Regions from separate parts of the Sphingomonas rustica genome, predicted to be linked through region 1. Evidence: predicted binding sites of a transcription regulator. Region 1 holds the regulator's gene; each other region holds the start of a gene.

Region 1 (4,212 bases):
TCGCTGTCGGACAAGGTGCTGGCGACGATGCACAAGGGCGTCGCCGCGGTGCAGAACGTCCATACCCTGCTGCTCGGCAAGGGCGCCGGGGTGCTGGTCCATCACAACCTCATCTACGGCTTTCCCGACGACGAAGCGGGGGACTATCGCCGGATGCTGGCGGCACTGCCGCGGCTGTTCCACCTCGATCCGCCCTCGACCCGGTTGCCGGTCCAAATCACGCGCTTCGCCCCGCTGCAGGAACAGCCGGAGCGGTTCGGGCTGGCCGCGGCGCACCCCGCCGCCGACTATCAGATGATCTTCAGCGCCGCCTTCCTGGCGCGCAGCGGCTTCGACCTGGCCAGCTATTGCTATTATTTCGAGCGGCCGTTCGAGAATTCGCCCGAGCTCCAGCGTCTCTACCGCAGGATCGATGCGATGGTGGATCGCTGGAAGGACCTGCAGCGCCAGCGCGAAGTGATCCTGTCATGGCGCCAGGACGGCGACGGAATCGCGATCGTCGATACCCGCGGCGCCGAGCCGAGCCATTATCGGCTGGGCGGACTCGCCGCCGCCATGCTGGAGACGATGCGCGAGCCGATCCCGCGCGACCGGCTGATGGCGCGGTTCGCGGGCCATGGCGAGGACGGGCGCCAGACGCTGGAGCGGCTCGATCAGCTCGGACTGTTCTTCGAGGCGGGAGACCGGCTGGTCGCGCTGCCGCTGCCCGAGGAAACGCGCTGGCAGCATGAAGTCCCCCTTCCCGCCTGGACCGCGCGCAAGGCGGATCCGATCGCGGAAACCGACTTCGCCTGATCCGGGATCTGTGCCACGGCTGTCCGGATGGCAGTCCTTCTCCCCGTGGCGGATGCGCAGCAGCGACTGATCGCCCTCGCCCCCTCGGTCGATGTCGAGACCGTCCCGCTCGCGCAGGCACATGGCCGCTGGGCCGCAACCGAGATCGTCGCATTGCGCACCCAGCCCGACGCCGACCTGTCGGCAATGGACGGCTATGCCATCCGCTTCGACGACATGCCGGGGCCCTGGCAGGTGACGGGCGAGAGTGCGGCGGGGCACGGGTTCGACCAGGCCGTCGGGGCGGGACAGGCGGTCCGCATCTTCACCGGCGCCCCGCTGCCCGCGGGCAGCGACACGGTGATGGTCCAGGAAGAGGCACGGCGCGACGGCGCGGTGCTGCATCTGGCGGGCGAAGGGCCGCGGCATCACGGGCGCAACGTCCGGCGGCGCGGACTGGATTTCGCCGAGGGCGACATGCTGATCGCCGCCGGCGCGCGGCTGACGCCGCAGCGGCTGGCGCTGGCCGGCGTGGCGGGACATGCGACGCTTCCGGTGCGGCGTAGGGTTCGCGTCGCCTACGCCGCGACCGGCGACGAACTGGTCGAACCGGGCACCCCGCTGGCACCCGGCCAGCTGCCCGAGACCAACCGGCTGATGCTCGCGGCGCAGCTTGCCGGCCTGCCGGTCGAACTGATCGATCTCGGCATCCTGCCCGACCGCGCCGAGATACTGGAGGCGGCATTCCGGTCGGTCGATGCCGACCTGCTGGTCACCACCGGCGGCGCATCGGTGGGCGATCACGACCTGGTGCGGCCGGCACTGGAGGCGGCGGGGGCGACGATCGATTTCTGGCGCATCGCGCTGCGGCCGGGCAAGCCGATGATGGCGGGTCGCCTGGGCAAGGCGGTGCTGCTCGGGCTGCCCGGCAATCCGGTCTCCGCCTTCGTCACGACGCAGCTGTTCGTTCGCCCGCTGGTCGCGCATCTGTCGGGCGCCGCTCGCCCCTTCCCGGAGCCGCGGATCGTGACTGCCGGAGAGGCGCTGTCGGCCAACGACCATCGCACCGACTATCTGCGCGGGACGCTGGTTGACGGGCGCGCCTTCGCCTCGACCATCCAGGACAGTTCGATGCTGCGCACCCTCGCCCGCGCCGACTGCCTGATCCTGCGCGACCCGCATGCGCCCGCGGTCGAGCGAGGCGCGCCGGTGGCGATCCTCGATATCGCTTGACACGCTTCCGGAACATTGCGTAAACGTTCCCAGTCTGTTCCAACGAGAGGACCCGGGGCATGCTCACCCGCAAGCAGCACGAGCTGATCTGCTTCATCAACGACCGTCTAAACGACACCGGCGTCTCGCCGTCGTTCGAGGAAATGAAGGAAGCGCTCGACCTCAAGTCCAAGTCCGGTGTCCATCGCCTGATCTCGGCCCTGGAGGAGCGCGGTTTCATCCGTCGCCTCGCCAATCGCGCCCGCGCGCTGGAAGTCATCAAGATGCCGGAGCGTGGCGAAACCAGGTCTGCGCCCGCCGCCAAGGCGCCGGTCGAGGACAATGTCGTCGCCCTGGCCCCGCGGGTTCGCGAACCGGCCAATGACGTCCTCGAAATTCCGCTGCACGGCCGGATCGCCGCCGGTACCCCGATCGAGGCGCTGGAAGGATCGTCGATGCTTCCGGTTCCTGCCGCACTGCTGGGTGCTGGCGAGCATTATGCGCTTGAGGTTGCGGGTGACTCGATGGTCGAGGCCGGTATTCTGGACGGCGACTATGCGCTGATCCGCAAGACCGAGAGTGCGCGGGACGGCGAGATCGTCGTCGCGCTGATCGACGAAGCCGAGGCGACGCTGAAATTCTTCCGCAAGGAAGGATCGATGGTCCGGCTCGACCCCGCCAACCGCGATTATTCGCCGCAGCGTTATGCGCCCGGCCAGGTGCGGATCCAGGGCAAGCTCGCCGGATTGCTGCGCCGCTATTGATCCTGTTCGCCGCCAGCCCGGATCGGGTCGGCGGCGACAGCGTCCGCCCCCGCCGCGGCGCGATAATGACGCTGCGCCCAGAAATTGATTCCGAAGCGCGAGTCCTCGAAACGGCCTGAGGGCACGCTGACCGGCAGCACTTCGTGGATCGCCAGGCTGGGAAAGGCGATCAATCCGTTCTGACGCGGCTCCAGGTCGACACAGGCGCGCTTGCCGTCGGCGCCGGGCATCTTCGCCAGCAACCTCAGCGTACCGCCCGAATAACCCTGCGGCTCGCGGTGGAAATGATAGACGATCGTCACCACCCGGTCGTGCGGATGTCGGCTGAGCCCGGTGGCGGTGTCGTGATGCGGCCGGATATGACCGCCATCGCCATAGACGACCATCTCGATCTCGAACCCGTCGCGCCGGAAATGCGCCATGCCGAGATCGGCGAGGATGCCGGGCAGCAGCGCGTCGATATGCGCGACGCTGGTCCGCTTCCAATCCGCGCTGCCATAGAAGCTGCGCGCGCGCCTGCGATCGTCGCTGACCTGGCCCTTGCCCACTCTCGAGTCCGACAGCGCCGTCTCGTTGGCGAGCGCCCAGTCGATCAGCGCGGCATGCTCCGCCTGCGGCAGCACGTCGTCGCGGCGGGCGTGGATGGGCGGACGCTGAAGCAGGTTCATGCGACCGCCGCCGGCGGCGTCCGGCGCACCCAGCAATTGATCGCGAAGCGCGAGTCGGCAAAGTCGCGAGACGGACAGGCGACCGGCATGACTTCATGCCGGGCCCAGGCAGGAAAGACCGCCAGGCTGTTCTGGGTCGGCGGCACGTCGCCATAGGAAATGTCATGCGCCAGCGAGTGGAGACGCAGGGCACCGCCCTGGAATCGCTTCGGCTCGCGGTGAAAATAATAGACGGCGGTGATCATCCGAAAGGCTGCGGACCCGGGCCGGGGGGTTCGCCCGCCGCCCACGCCGGTGTCGACATGGCGGCGGTAGAAGGCGCCGTCATTATAGGCGACCATGTCGAACTCGAGCTGGTCGAGCGTGAAGGGCGCAATGCCAAGCGCCGCGCACCAGCCCGGCACCAACGGCATCATGGTCGCCGTCAGCGGCGCCACCCAGGGCCGGGGGCCTTCGCCTCTGAGGCTCAGTGAATTGCGGAAGCCGGTGTCGAGCGCCCGCTCCCGCCCCAGCCCGGACGGCTCGAACCGCGCCTGGTTCGCCAGCGTCCAGTCGATCAGCGCAACATGGTCTGCGGCCGGGAGAAAGTCGGAAATGACGAGGTGCGGCGGGACGCGGTCGAGCGGGTTGGTCATCGCCCCGCCGCCGCCAAAACCGCGACAGCCGATCGCATCGACGGCTCAACAGCTAACGCACGCATCAATCGCCTCTCCGACGGGGTGTCCGCTGTCGTGGCGGCATCACCCGGGGCGGGTCAAGCCATGGATGCTGCGTGCCGCGGCTGACCGTGGCGA
Region 2 (4,212 bases), on a different contig from region 1:
GTCGCGCGGCGTCCCCGCCAGCCCCGGATAGGTGACGTTCTGGAGCAGGCTGTGGATCGCATGGCCGAATTCGTGGAACAGCGTGGTCGCATCGTCCAGGCTGATCAGCGTCGGCTCGCCATTGCCACCCTTGGTGAAATTATTGTTGTTCGACGCCAGCACGTTGCGGTGCCCACCCAGTTCCTGCTGGCCGCGATAGCGCGTCGCCCAGGCGCCCGAACGCTTGCCCGAGCGCGCATAATTGTCGACGTAGAAGATCCCGACATTCTTGCCGGTGACCTTGTTCGTGACCTCGAAGGTGCGGACCTCGGGATCGAACACCGGCACGTCCTTCACTTCCTTGAAGTCCAGGTCGTACAGCCTGCCGCAGGCGTAGAAGGCGCCCATCAGGATGTTGTTCAGCTCGAGATAGGGTTTGATCTCGCTCTCATCGAGGTCGTACTTCGCCTTGCGGACCTTCTCGGCATAGAAGCGATAGTCCCAGGGCTCGATCGTGATCTTCGCGCCTTCCTTGTCGGCAAGCGCCTGCATGTCGGCGACTTCCTCGGCCACGCGGGCGCGTGCCGCCGGCCAGACCGACATCATCAGCTTCATCGCATTGGCCGGCGTTTCCGCCATCGTGTCGTCCATGCGGAAATTCGCATGGTTCTTGAATCCCAGCAGTACCGCGCGCTGCTGACGCAGCTTCAGGATTTCGGCGATGATCGCCTTGGTATCGTTGGCGTCGCCATTGTCGCCGCGCATCACGAAGGCGCGCCAGGTCTTTTCGCGCAGCGCGCGGTTGGTCGAGTTCATCAGCAGCGGCTGGACCGATGAGCGGGTGTTCACCACCGCCCATTTTCCCGGCAGTTTGCGCGCTTCCGCCGCCGCCTTGAGCGACGCCTTGAAGCTGTCGGGCAGTCCGGCCAGCTCGGCCTCGCTGTCGACGACGATCCAGGTCTCCTCGTCCGCCAGCACCTTGCGGCTGAACTCGGCAAAGGCCGAGGCGAGCGCCTGGTTGATCGTCGAGACCTCGGCCCGCTGGGCATCGGACAACAGCGCGCCGCGGCGCACGAAGCCGCGATAGCTGCGCTCGAGCAGGCGGGTCTGCTGGGCGTTCAGCCCCTGCGAGGCGCGCGTGTCATAGGCGGCCTTCACCCGGGCGAACAGCTTGGGGTCGAGATAGAGCTCGTCATAAAAGGCGGCCATTTTCGGGCTCCACACCCGGGCAATGTCCTGAACCTCCTTGGTCGCCAGGTTGCTGGTATAGACGCCCCAGGCAGCCTGGACCCGATCCATCGTCTCGCCGGCCAGTTCCATCGGCTCGATGGCCGTCTTGAAGCCGGGCTTCGTTTTCGCGTCGCGGATCGCGAGCATCTCGCGACGCAGATCGGCCATCGCCGCCTCGAACGCGGGCGGGAACATCGCCGGGGTGAACCGGTCCCAGGGCGGGGTGCCGCCATAATTGCCCGGCCAGGGCTTGAGCAGCGGGGACGGGTCGACCGTTGCGGCGGTCTGGGCAAGTGCGGAAATCGCGCCGCCGACCTGCGAGGCGATCAGTGTGGTAGCGGAGGCGAGCAACGCCTGGCGCCGGGTCATTCGGGACATGAAAACTCCGATGATAGGAATAACAGCAACTTAGCCGGTGCCGTGTGAATGGCAACTGCACAGCCTCGAGCGGACTTGACTCCGGCACCATCTGGAACAGAATAGGAACATTGAAAGTACCGAGTCGCAACCGAGTCGTTAGAGAGCATGGCCGACCCTGCCGTCCTGAAGCAATTGCGCGAGACGCTGCAAGGTCTGGAAACCAAGGGTTTTCGGCGTCGACCGGTGCTGCCCATGGGAATCCATGCCATCGATACGCGCCTGGCCAATGGCGGGTTCCGGCTCGACGCGCTCCACGAAATCGCTGCAGGCACGGCCGATCTGGCGGATGATTGCGCCGCCACCCTCTTCATGGCCGGGATCGCCGCACGTGCCTGGGGACCGGTGCTGTGGGTGGTGCGCCGCCACGACCTGTTCGCGCCGGGCGTGTCGCAGTCGGGCCTGTCCGCCGGCCGCCTGATCTATGCCGAAGCCGCCGACGATGCCGAAATGCTGGCGATCATGGAGGAAGGGCTGCGCCATCGCGGCCTGGGCGCGGTGATCGGCGAGGCAAAGCGGGCCGACATGACCGCGACCCGCCGCCTCCAGCTTGCCGCCGAGGGCGGCCGCACCATCGCGCTGCTGATGATGCGGCATATCCGCGAGACGTCCGATCCGCTGCGCCTTCCCTCGGCCGCGATCACGCGCTGGCGGGTGACCTCGGCACCCTCGACGCCCCTGCCGGGAACGGTGCCCGGGGTCGGGCGGGCGCGGTGGATGCTCGATCTCGTCCGCCAGAAGGGCGGCGAGCCCTTTTCCCAGCTTGTGGAGGCCTGCGATGAAACGGGTCGCTGCGCTCTACCTGCCGCACTGGTCGATCGATCGGTTGCGCCGGGCCGAGCGAACCTCCGCGCCGCCTGAGGCACAGCGCATCCCCGCATCGCTCGATGCGATGCGCGACGCCGTCGCCGCCGAACAGGACCATGCCTGTTCGGTGCCGCGCGGTGGCGGCTGGCGTCCCGGCGCGCGCTGGGCCCGCGAGGATGACGGGGTCCATGCCCGCGTCGCCGCGCTTCCCGACACGCGCCGCCCGGCCAAGCACGAGATCGGGCGGCGCGACGAGGCCGCGGGCCATCCGTTTCGCGCCATGCCCCCCGACGAGGGCGGTTCCGGCAACGTGCTCCCGCATGTCCGCGCCACCGGCGCGGGCGCTGCACCGCTGGTCACCGCGCTCCGGGCCGAGAATCGCAACCTGATCGGTGCCGCCTGTCCGCTGGCGCTGTCGATCGGCCTGGCGCCCGGCATGGCGATCACCCAGGCACGGGTGCTGGTGCCCGGCCTCGACATCCGCCCGGCCGATCCCGAGGGCGACCGGGCCGAACTGCACCGCCTGGCCATCGCCCTGGCGCGGCATTTCTCGCCGATCGTCGCCATCGCCGACGACGAGACGCTGGCGATCGAGGTCAGCGGGACCGATCATCTGTTCGGCGGAGAGGCGATGATGGCGAAGCGGATCATCCGCCTGCTTGCCCGGCTGGGTTACGTCGCGCGGATCGCGGTGGCCGATACGCTGGGCGCGGCACATGCCCTGTCACGCCAGGCCCGACCGGTGACGATCTGTCCGGTCGGTCGCCATGCCGAGGCGATCGCCGCCCTGCCCGTCCGTGCGCTGCGGATCGACGCGCGCGACAACGAACTGCTCAAGCGACTGGGCATCGACCGGATCGGGGAGCTTGCCGAAATTCCGCGGGCGCCACTGGTCAAACGATTCGGCAAGCAGATCGCGATCCGCATCCACCAAGCACTGGGCGCCTTGCCCGAACCGCTGAATCCGGTGGTGCCGCCGCAACCGATCGCCGCCACGCGCCGCTTTGCCGAACCGATCGCGACCCCCGAGGCGATCGAACACTGGCTCGGGCTGCTGGTGCCGCGCATCGTCGCCGCGCTGGCCGAACGCGGGCTCGGCGCGCTGCGGATCGAGCTGGTCGCCGATCGCGTCGATGGCGTGCCCCAGAATATCCGGATCGGCCTTGCCCGGCCGAGCCGCGACCCGGCGCACCTGTTGCGGCTGCTGCTGCGGCGGATGGAAAGCATCGAGCCCGGGTTCGGCATCGACGCGATGGCCCTGCATGTCCGGCGCGCCGACCTGCTCGGCCCGGAACCGGTGGTCGAACGGCTGGACGAAGACGTGGCGCCCGACCTGGCCCCTCTTGTCGATACGCTCGCCACGCGGATCGGGCTTCAGCGGATGTGGCGGATGCGCCCGATCGAAAGCGACGTGCCCGAACGCAGCATCGCCCGCGCGCCCGTGCTCGATCCGCCCGCCCGCTCGGCTGCGCCGATGAAGGCAGACGATGTCCGCCGGCTGGATCGCAGCCCCGCGCTCGAACCCTGGCACCCGCATTGGCCCAAGCCCGCGCGGCTGCTGCGCCGGCCCGAACGCATCGACCATGTCATGGCCGAGCTTCCCGACCATGCGCCACGCCGATTCACCTGGCGCGGCACCGCCCACAAGATCGTGCGCGCCGACGGCCCCGAACGCGTCCATGGCGAATGGTGGAAACGCGCCAGCGAGACGCACAGCGTGCGCGACTATTTCCGGGTCGAGGACGATCAGGGCCGCCGCTACTGGCTGTTCCGCAAGGG
Region 3 (4,212 bases), on a different contig from region 1:
GCTTTCCCGCCGCTCGCTGGCGTCGCGGGTTACGCGGGTTACGCCACCACTGGTCGAGCGAATATTGAAGTCGAGCCTGAACCGACGATAACCCCCGCCGAGCGCGAGGCGGACATCGCCTCCGGGCAGGCGGACGAGCGGACCTTCCGCGCTCGCCTCGAAGTTGGTGAGGCGATTGTCATAGGCCGAGCGCCCGACCTGCACGACGCCACCGACGTAGCGTCGCGCCGTGCTGACGGTATTGCTCTCCCCGCTCGTCATCTCAAACGTCGCTTCCCAGCCGCCACCTGGCCGCAGATGCAGCGACGGGGTAACCGCATAGGAGCGCACGACCGGCAGACTGAGCTGCCCGAAAATCGTGACGGGTGCCGTCGCCGAGAATGCGTTGCCCTTGCGCGATCGCCGGTCTGCGAACTGGGCGTCCACCTCGAACGACGCCCAGCTTGCCAGATCCTGGTGGCCGGTGAGCACGCCGCTCACCTGCCGACTTCCGGTCGCGATCATTTGTGTGGGGTGAAGCCTGCGCGAATAGGATCTGTCATCGGCATAGATCGGCGTGGCCCTGTTATAGTCGATCGCCACCATGAAGCCGCCGTCAGCCCAGCGCTGGCCACCGACGCCCCAATATTGCTGCTGTGCGTTGCCGCCCTGGGTGGAGGTGCCAACACGTGCACTGGTGGACAGCCCATCGAAGTCGCGCCGGAGGATGATGTTGGCGACCCCGCCGACGGCGTCAGAGCCGTAGAGTGCTGATGCCCCATCCGCGATTACCTCGATGCGGTCGAGTGCGGCGATGGGAATGGTCGAGATGTCGACGCCCTGGTTGACTGCGTCGTAAGGAAGGCGGTGACCATTGATGAGCGTCAACGTCGCGTCCGAGCCCAGCCCGCGAAGGTTGAGCGTCGTGGAGTTGTTGAGATTATTATATCCGCCCTGGTCACCGCCCCCCGCGACTCCGGGGTTCTGCCCTCCGGTAAAATTCTGCGGAATGATCCGCGCAACGTTTGCCATATCCGGGAGTCCCTGCTCCTCGATGCCCCGCCTTGTCATCACGATCAGGGGCGAGGGGCTGCCCGCACCACGAATGCGAGTGCCCGTCACGGTTATGGTGGTGGTCGCCTCCGCGGTCGCGGCGGGCCGGGCCCGTACGACCAGCGCTCCAGCTTCCACCTCGACGACCAGTCCGCTGCCGGCGATCGCCAGCCGCACTGCCTGTTCCACCGTGAAGTTGCCCCGCACCGCAGGCGAGCGCATGCCGCGCACGTCATCATCTGCGAAAAGGATTTCGCGGCCGCCCTGGCGGGCCAAGACACGGAGTGTTGCAGCCAAGTCCTGCGCCGGCACCGCGAACGCAATCGGCGCTTCCTGCGCCTGGGCCGGCTGGGTGACCATGCCGGCTGGGAAAGCGCTGGCGGCCAGCAGCGCGGCGCACAGCGCTTTTTTCGAGATCGTCATCCTACCCTCCCATCGCCGGTTGCTCCGGCCTCGAGAGGGTTGACGCGGCACATCGCGAACTACGGGGCGTCGTGCAAAAATAATTCTTACGCAAGCGGTGTGGCCCGACATCCGCGGATTTCTGGCCTTGCGGTGGTTTGGCTGCTCGACCCGAAGGTCGCACCCCCTTGCGGGAGGCAGCGGGCATCTTGACGACGCGATGTATCACGGAACAAAAGACGAACGAATCATAGTGCTCCCGAGTATTCGACCCCATGAGGCCGCCTGGTGCCATTGCTGACCTGCGTTCCCGCATTGCCGCCATCGAGGGGGTCGGACGAGCGCGTGAGGCTGTGCCATTCGGTATCCCGGCGATCGACCGGTGGCTGCCGGGCGGCGGCTTGGTGGCGGGCGCGCTGCATGAGGTTATGGGCAGCTCCGAGCTTTGCGATGACGCGGCGGCCACGGTTTTTCTCGCCGGTATCCTCGCGCGGATCGACGGGCCGGTATTCTGGTGCCTCAGGTGGCGCGACCTGTTCGCCCCGGCACTGGACCTGGCGGGGCTGCACCCCGATCGGGTGATTCATGTCGAGGCAGGGAGCGACACCAATGTCCTGCTCGCAATGGAGGAATGCCTGCGCCACCCGGGCCTGGCCGGGGTCGTCGGCGAAGTCGCCAAGCTGTCGACCACCGCCTCGAAGCGGCTCCAGCTCGCAGCCGAGGCCTCGGGCAGCACCGCTTTCGTGTTTCGTCGTGCGGCGCGCATCGGGGATCAGACGGAAGGGACTGCTGCTGTCACCCGCTGGCGTGTGCTGGCCGCCCCCAGCAAGCCACTCGGCATCCCAAGCCTGGGCCGTCCGCGCTGGGAGGTACAGCTCGAGCGTAATCGTGGCGGCGTCCCAAAATCCTGGATCGTGGAGGCCTGTGATGCGCAGGGTCGTCTCGCTCTTCCTTCCCAGCTGGCCGACCGACCGGCTGCGACGGAGGGGCGGCGCTTCGCGAGCTGAGGATGTTCCGGCTCCCGACCAGCCGCTCGTTACCGCTCGTCCGGATCATGGCCGCAAGATCCTGGCTGCGGTGAATGGGCCGGCGCGCGCACTCGGACTTGTCCCCGGCATGACCCTCACCAAGGCGCGCAGTCTCGCGCCGAGGCTGACCGTGGTCGACGCCGATCCCGAGGCTGATCTCGCCGCGCTCAGGCGTCTCGCTCTTTGGTGTGGTCGCTATTCGCCGTTCGTCGCACCCGATCCGCCGAGCGGTGTCTGGATCGACGTGACCGGTTGTGCGCAGCTGTTCGGCAGCGAGCCGGCGCTGCTCAAGGACCTGCATCGTCGCATTGCCCGCGCCGGCTACGCCCTCCAGATCGCGGCTGCCGACACGCCGGGCTGTGCGCATGCAGTCGCGCGGCACGTCCCTGCAGGCCGGCCGGTCACGATTCAATCCGGCGATCAGCGCAAGGCGATGGCGTTGCTGCCCATCGCAGCGCTCCGGCTCGAACCCGAGACCGTCGAAGGGCTAAGGAAACTGGGCTTCGAGCGGATCGAGCAGCTGATCGAGACGCCGCGCGGGCCGCTTGCGCGCCGCTTCGGGCGCCTCCTCCACCAGCGTCTCGACCAGGCACTGGGCTATGCGCCCGAGGCGATCGAGCCGCTGCTCCCGCCTCGCGCCCCGCATTGCCGGCGCGACCTGGTCGAGCCGATCGCGACACCAGAGGCTTTCGCCATGGTTATACGCGACTTGGTTGCCGACCTCGGTGCGCAGCTGGTGCAATTGGGTCATGGTGCGCGCCGGCTGGATTGCTATTTCCACCGCGTCGACGGCCAGGCGCGAGCGATCCGCATCGGCACGGCGACGCCCAGCCGCGACACCGCGCACCTTGCCAAGCTTCTGATCGCCCGGATCGAGCAGGTCGAGCCGGGTCTTGGCGTGGAGGGGATGACCCTCATCGCGCCGCTCACCGAACCGCTCGCCTCCAGCCAGAATGACCTCGCCCGGGCCGGCGAACGCAAACCAGATCTGGGCGGATTGATCGACGCGCTCGCCAACCGGTTCGGGCAGGCCAGCCTGCACCGCGCCGCACCGCGACCCGGTATGCCGGAGCGTTCAGTGGCAATGGTGCCGGCGCTGACTCAGGCCATCCGCCGCCGCTGGGCTGACGATCTCCCGCGCCCTGGTCGCCTCCTTGACCCGCCACAGGAGATCCAAGTGACCGCGATGCTCCCCGATCATCCGCCCGCGATGTTCGTGTGGCGCCGCAAACGCTTTCGCGTGACCCAGGCGGATGGACCCGAGCGCCTGCACGGCGAATGGTGGCGCGAGGCCGGACACGAGGCGCGCACGCCCTATGCGGTACGCGACTATTTCCAGGTCGAGGTGGAGGGCGGGGGGCGATACTGGCTGTTTCGCCTGGGTGACGGCGAGCGCAGTGCCAGCGGGCGGATGCGATGGTTCATCCACGGAGCCTTTGCCTAAGCAGGAAACTCGCGATGGCCACTCCAGTAAGTTCCTGTTATGTTCCATTTCCGCGATTCGGAGAACCTGCGATGTCCATCACTCTAACCCCCTCCGCAGACGCCGCAATCCTGCGGGTCACCGGTGAGATCGAATCCAGGCTCACGATACCTGCCGACCCTTCGTTCGAATTCGGGGGCGAAAGCTACCTGCATGCCTATTATATCGCGCTTTCGGACGGGTCGCTGATCAAGGCGGTGCGCGACCATGACCCGGACTGGGAAGTGATCATCGAGGGGGCCGCAACGATCGAACCCGGTCCCGACG
Region 4 (4,212 bases), on a different contig from region 1:
GACCCGCGCCGGGCGCGGCTGCGGTGCGGCGCGTGGCGGCGGAGGCGGTGCTGCCCGCGGCGGGGCCGGCGGCGGAGGTGATGCCCGGGGCGGCGGCGCCTGATAACGCGGGGGCGCCGGCTGCGCCGACGGGGCCGGGCGCACCGGCGGCTGGTAGCCGGGCCGCGGTGCTGGGTTCATCCCTCCGCGCGGTCGACCAAAGTCCGATCGCGGCACGCGCTCGGGTCCGCCTTCGCTGCCGCGCGGATCGAAACGCGGGCGGGGCGGACGCGGCATTCCGGGCTGCGGCACCGGACGCGGCGACACCGCGGGCGGCGGACCCGACGGATTGTCCGACGGCATCGGCGGCTGTGCGCCCGGCTGACCGGCGGGAAGCGCCGGGCGCGGAGCCGGACGCGGGCCACCCCAGCCCGGTCTTCCGGGACGATCAGGGCGGCCCGGACGATCGGGACGAACCCAGCCATCGGGCCGGCCCGGCTGCGCGGGACCGGCGCCAGGCCCGTCGGGGCGGTCGGGACGATCCGGCCTGTCAGGCCGACCGGGACGGTCCGGCCGGACCCAGCCGGGCGGGCGCACGCCGGTGTCGGCCGGCGGCAGCGCCGGGACCGTTCCCGGCTGCTGGCCATCGGGCGCTCGGGGCGGGATCGGCGGCCGACCGGGGCGGCCCGGCCGTCCCGGCGGGCGCGTAGGCCGGCCGGGGATGGTCGTACCCGGCGGTGGCGGGACGAAACGGCCCGGCGGGGGACCGCGCCAGCCGCCATGCCCCCAGCGCCGGAATCGATCCCAGATTTCGCCGCGGCGGATCCGTTCCTGCCGCCAGCGGTCACGATGGGCGATCGCCCGCGCGTTGCGCCGGAAGTTGCGCCATTGCGGGATCCGCTCGCGCCCATAGGACCAGTCGTCGTTCCACGCCCACAGGCTCGGGCTGAACAGGATCCAGTTGTTCACCTGAACGTCCTGCCATTCGTCTCGCCGTGCCATGTCACGCTTGAGTCGCCGCCCGCGTTCATAGCCGCGCGCGCCGTCGATCAGATAGGGCGCGGCGACGTCGCGCTCCAGCGCCTCGCCATCAGCCCCATAGACGACCGCGATCTGCCCCTCGATGAAGCCGAAGCTCATCTCCGGATCGCGGACCAGGAACGGCGCATCGGACCCGCTCTCGAAATAATAGCTGTGAGGGCCGTCGTCCCGCTGCTCGACCAGCAGCAGCGAGCCGTCCTCGAGCGTCCAGGCCCAGGGCGCACCGTCCGAGACATTGAAGGTCGCGTCGGGCGGCGACTCGCCGATCGCGTCGCTCATCGCCTCGGCACGGTCGATCCATTCATAGGTGTCGAAATTGGCAAGATCGGCCCATGACGGCGCCGCCTGGGGCGCGGGAATGCCGTAATCATAGCCATAGTCGATCGGCGTACATGCCGACAACGCCACCGCCGCCGTCATGGCGCCGAATGCGACGATCAGCCTCTTGCCTCTGCCCTGCACCATCGCCCTCGCCTCTCTCCTGCCCGCTTCACCACAGCTAGGGCCCACGCCGATGAACCGTGACTGAAGATCGATCAGTCGAAATCCTCTGCCCGTCGCCGCCCGGCCGAATTCGCGGACTTGCCCGAATGCCGCATCCCCGGGAAATCACGCAACTGGCGAACGGGGTTCGCCGTTCCTATCTCAAGTCTGGCATTCCATTCAGAACAAAGATAGAACTATCGGCATGGCACTCACCACCATTTCCGTCCGCGGCGCGCGCGAGCACAATCTCAAGGGAGTCGATATCGACATCCCGCGCGACACGCTGACGGTGATCACCGGCCTGTCGGGTTCCGGCAAGTCGTCGCTCGCGTTCGACACGATCTATGCCGAGGGGCAGCGCCGCTATGTCGAGTCGCTGTCGGCCTATGCGCGCCAGTTTCTCGAGCTGATGCAGAAGCCCGATGTCGATCATATCGAGGGCCTGTCCCCCGCGATCTCGATCGAGCAGAAGACGACCTCGCGCAATCCGCGCTCGACGGTCGCGACCGTGACCGAGATCTACGACTATATGCGCCTGCTCTGGGCGCGGGTCGGCATCCCCTATTCGCCGGCGACCGGCCTGCCGATTTCGGCGCAGACCGTCAGCCAGATGGTCGACCGCGTGCTTGCGCTGCCCGAGGGGACGCGGCTGCTGCTGCTGGCGCCGGTCGTGCGCGGCCGCAAGGGCGAGTATCGCAAGGAACTGGCCGAGTGGCAGAAGGCGGGCTTCCAGCGCGTCCGGGTCGATGGCGAAATGTACCTGATCGAGGAAGCGCCGGCACTCGACAAGAAATACAAGCACGACATCGAGGTCGTGGTCGATCGGCTCGTGGTCGGCGGCGATATCGCCACCCGCCTGGCCGAGAGCTTCGAGACCGCGCTGAAGCTGGCCGAGGGGCTGGCCTATGTCGATCTGGTCGATGGCACCGTCGCCGAGACGACCGGATCGAGCGTGCGCGAGGCTCGGCAGGAATTCCAGGTCGAAGGCGCCACCAGCCTGGGATCGATGAAGGGGACCGGGATTCCCGACAACCGCATCGTCTTTTCCGAGAAGTTCGCCTGCCCGGTCAGCGGCTTCACCATTTCCGAGATCGAGCCGCGGCTCTTCTCGTTCAACGCGCCGCAGGGCGCCTGCCCGGCCTGCGACGGCCTGGGCGAGAAACTGGTGTTCGACGAGGATCTGGTCGTCCCCAACCATGAGCTGACGATCAAGAAGGGTGCGATCGTTCCCTGGGCGAAGTCAAACCCGCCCAGCCCCTATTACATGCAGGTGCTCGGCAGCCTGGCGCGCGAATTCGGCTTCAGCCTGGAAACGCCGTGGAAGGACCTTCCCGGCGAGGTGAAGCTGATCCTCCTGCACGGGACCGGCGGCAAGCCGGTCACGCTGACCTTCGTCGACGGCAAGAAGAGCTATGACGTTCGCAAGCCGTTCGAAGGCGTCATCGGCAATCTCAACCGCCGCATGCTCCAGACCGAGAGCGCCTGGATGCGCGAGGAACTGAGCAAATATCAGGCTGCGCATCCCTGCGAGACCTGCCACGGTGCCCGGTTGAAGCCCGAGGCGCTGGCGGTGAAGGTCGCGGGCGAGGACATCAGCCACGCGACCCGCCTGTCGGTGGTCGATGCGCTGGAATGGTTCAAGGCGTTGCCGGCGCATCTGACAGACCAGCAGCGCGAGATCGCGCGCGCGATCCTGAAGGAAATCGACGAGCGGCTCGGCTTCCTCAACAATGTCGGGCTCGACTATCTCAATCTCAGCCGGACCAGCGGTACGCTGTCGGGCGGCGAGAGCCAGCGCATCCGCTTGGCCAGCCAGATCGGCAGCGGCCTGTCCGGTGTGCTCTACGTGCTCGACGAGCCGTCGATCGGGCTGCACCAGCGCGACAACGACATGCTGCTCGCCACGCTGCGGCGGCTGCGCGACCTGGGCAACACCGTGTTGGTGGTGGAGCATGACGAAGATGCGATCCGCACCGCCGATTATGTGATCGACATGGGACCGGGCGCCGGCGTTCATGGCGGCGAAGTGGTCGCGCAGGGTACGCTGGAGCAGGTTCTGGCGACCGAGGGCAGCGTCACCGCCGACTATCTGAACGGCACGCGCGAGGTTCCCCTGCCCGCCAAGCGTCGAAAGGGAACCGGCAAGAAGCTGACGGTCCACAATGCGACCGCCAACAACCTGACCGGCGTGACCGCCAGCATCCCTCTGGGCACCTTCACCTGCATCACCGGCGTGTCGGGATCGGGCAAGTCGAGCTTCACGATCGACACGCTCTATGCCGCCGCGGCGCGGGCGCTGAACGGCGCGCGCATGCTGGCGGGCAAGCATGACAAGATCACCGGGCTCGAGCATCTCGACAAGGTCATCGACATCGACCAGTCGCCGATCGGCCGCACCCCGCGGTCCAATCCGGCGACCTATACCGGCGCCTTCACCGCGATCCGCGACTGGTTCGCCGGACTGCCCGAGGCGCAGGCGCGCGGCTACAAGCCCGGCCGGTTCAGCTTCAACGTCAAGGGCGGCCGGTGCGAGGCGTGCCAGGGCGACGGCGTGCTGAAGATCGAGATGCACTTCCTGCCCGACGTCTATGTGACGTGCGACGTGTGTCACGGCGCGCGCTACAATCGCGAGACGCTGGAGGTGAAGTTCAAGGGCAAGAGCATCGCCGACGTGCTCGACACCACCGTCGAGGATGCGGTCGAGTT

The links. The regulator LexA, encoded in region 1, represses DNA repair genes until DNA is damaged. The targets are predictions, from matches to a motif close to GTTCCNCNCTTGTTCT.
Region 2: a site for LexA is predicted at 1,681-1,696, ahead of TPR58_RS09025 (ImuA family protein). Genes of this name have one in related genera too.
Region 3: a site for LexA is predicted at 1,664-1,679, ahead of TPR58_RS02550 (ImuA family protein). Genes of this name have one in related genera too.
Region 4: a site for LexA is predicted at 1,686-1,701, ahead of uvrA (excinuclease ABC subunit UvrA). Genes of this name have one in related genera too.

What each region holds. Positions count from the first base shown of each region.
Region 1 is NZ_JBDIZK010000005.1:135,873-140,084, forward strand. Features, by position in the region: gene TPR58_RS09975 (RiPP maturation radical SAM C-methyltransferase) at 1-795, shown strand, start outside; gene TPR58_RS09980 (molybdopterin molybdotransferase MoeA) at 823-2,007, shown strand; gene lexA (transcriptional repressor LexA) at 2,067-2,750, shown strand; gene TPR58_RS09990 (2OG-Fe(II) oxygenase) at 2,744-3,418, opposite strand; gene TPR58_RS09995 (2OG-Fe(II) oxygenase) at 3,415-4,053, opposite strand; gene TPR58_RS10000 (ComEC/Rec2 family competence protein) at 4,118-4,212, opposite strand, start outside.
Region 2 is NZ_JBDIZK010000004.1:271,181-275,392, forward strand. Features, by position in the region: gene TPR58_RS09020 (M3 family metallopeptidase) at 1-1,587, opposite strand, end outside; gene TPR58_RS09025 (ImuA family protein) at 1,735-2,487, shown strand; gene TPR58_RS09030 (Y-family DNA polymerase) at 2,405-4,212, shown strand, end outside.
Region 3 is NZ_JBDIZK010000001.1:615,328-619,539, reverse strand. Features, by position in the region: gene TPR58_RS02555 (TonB-dependent receptor) at 1-1,455, opposite strand, end outside; gene TPR58_RS02550 (ImuA family protein) at 1,710-2,441, shown strand; gene TPR58_RS02545 (Y-family DNA polymerase) at 2,362-3,906, shown strand; gene TPR58_RS02540 (hypothetical protein) at 3,921-4,212, shown strand, end outside.
Region 4 is NZ_JBDIZK010000012.1:175,013-179,224, reverse strand. Features, by position in the region: gene TPR58_RS18880 (hypothetical protein) at 1-1,485, opposite strand, end outside; gene uvrA (excinuclease ABC subunit UvrA) at 1,709-4,212, shown strand, end outside.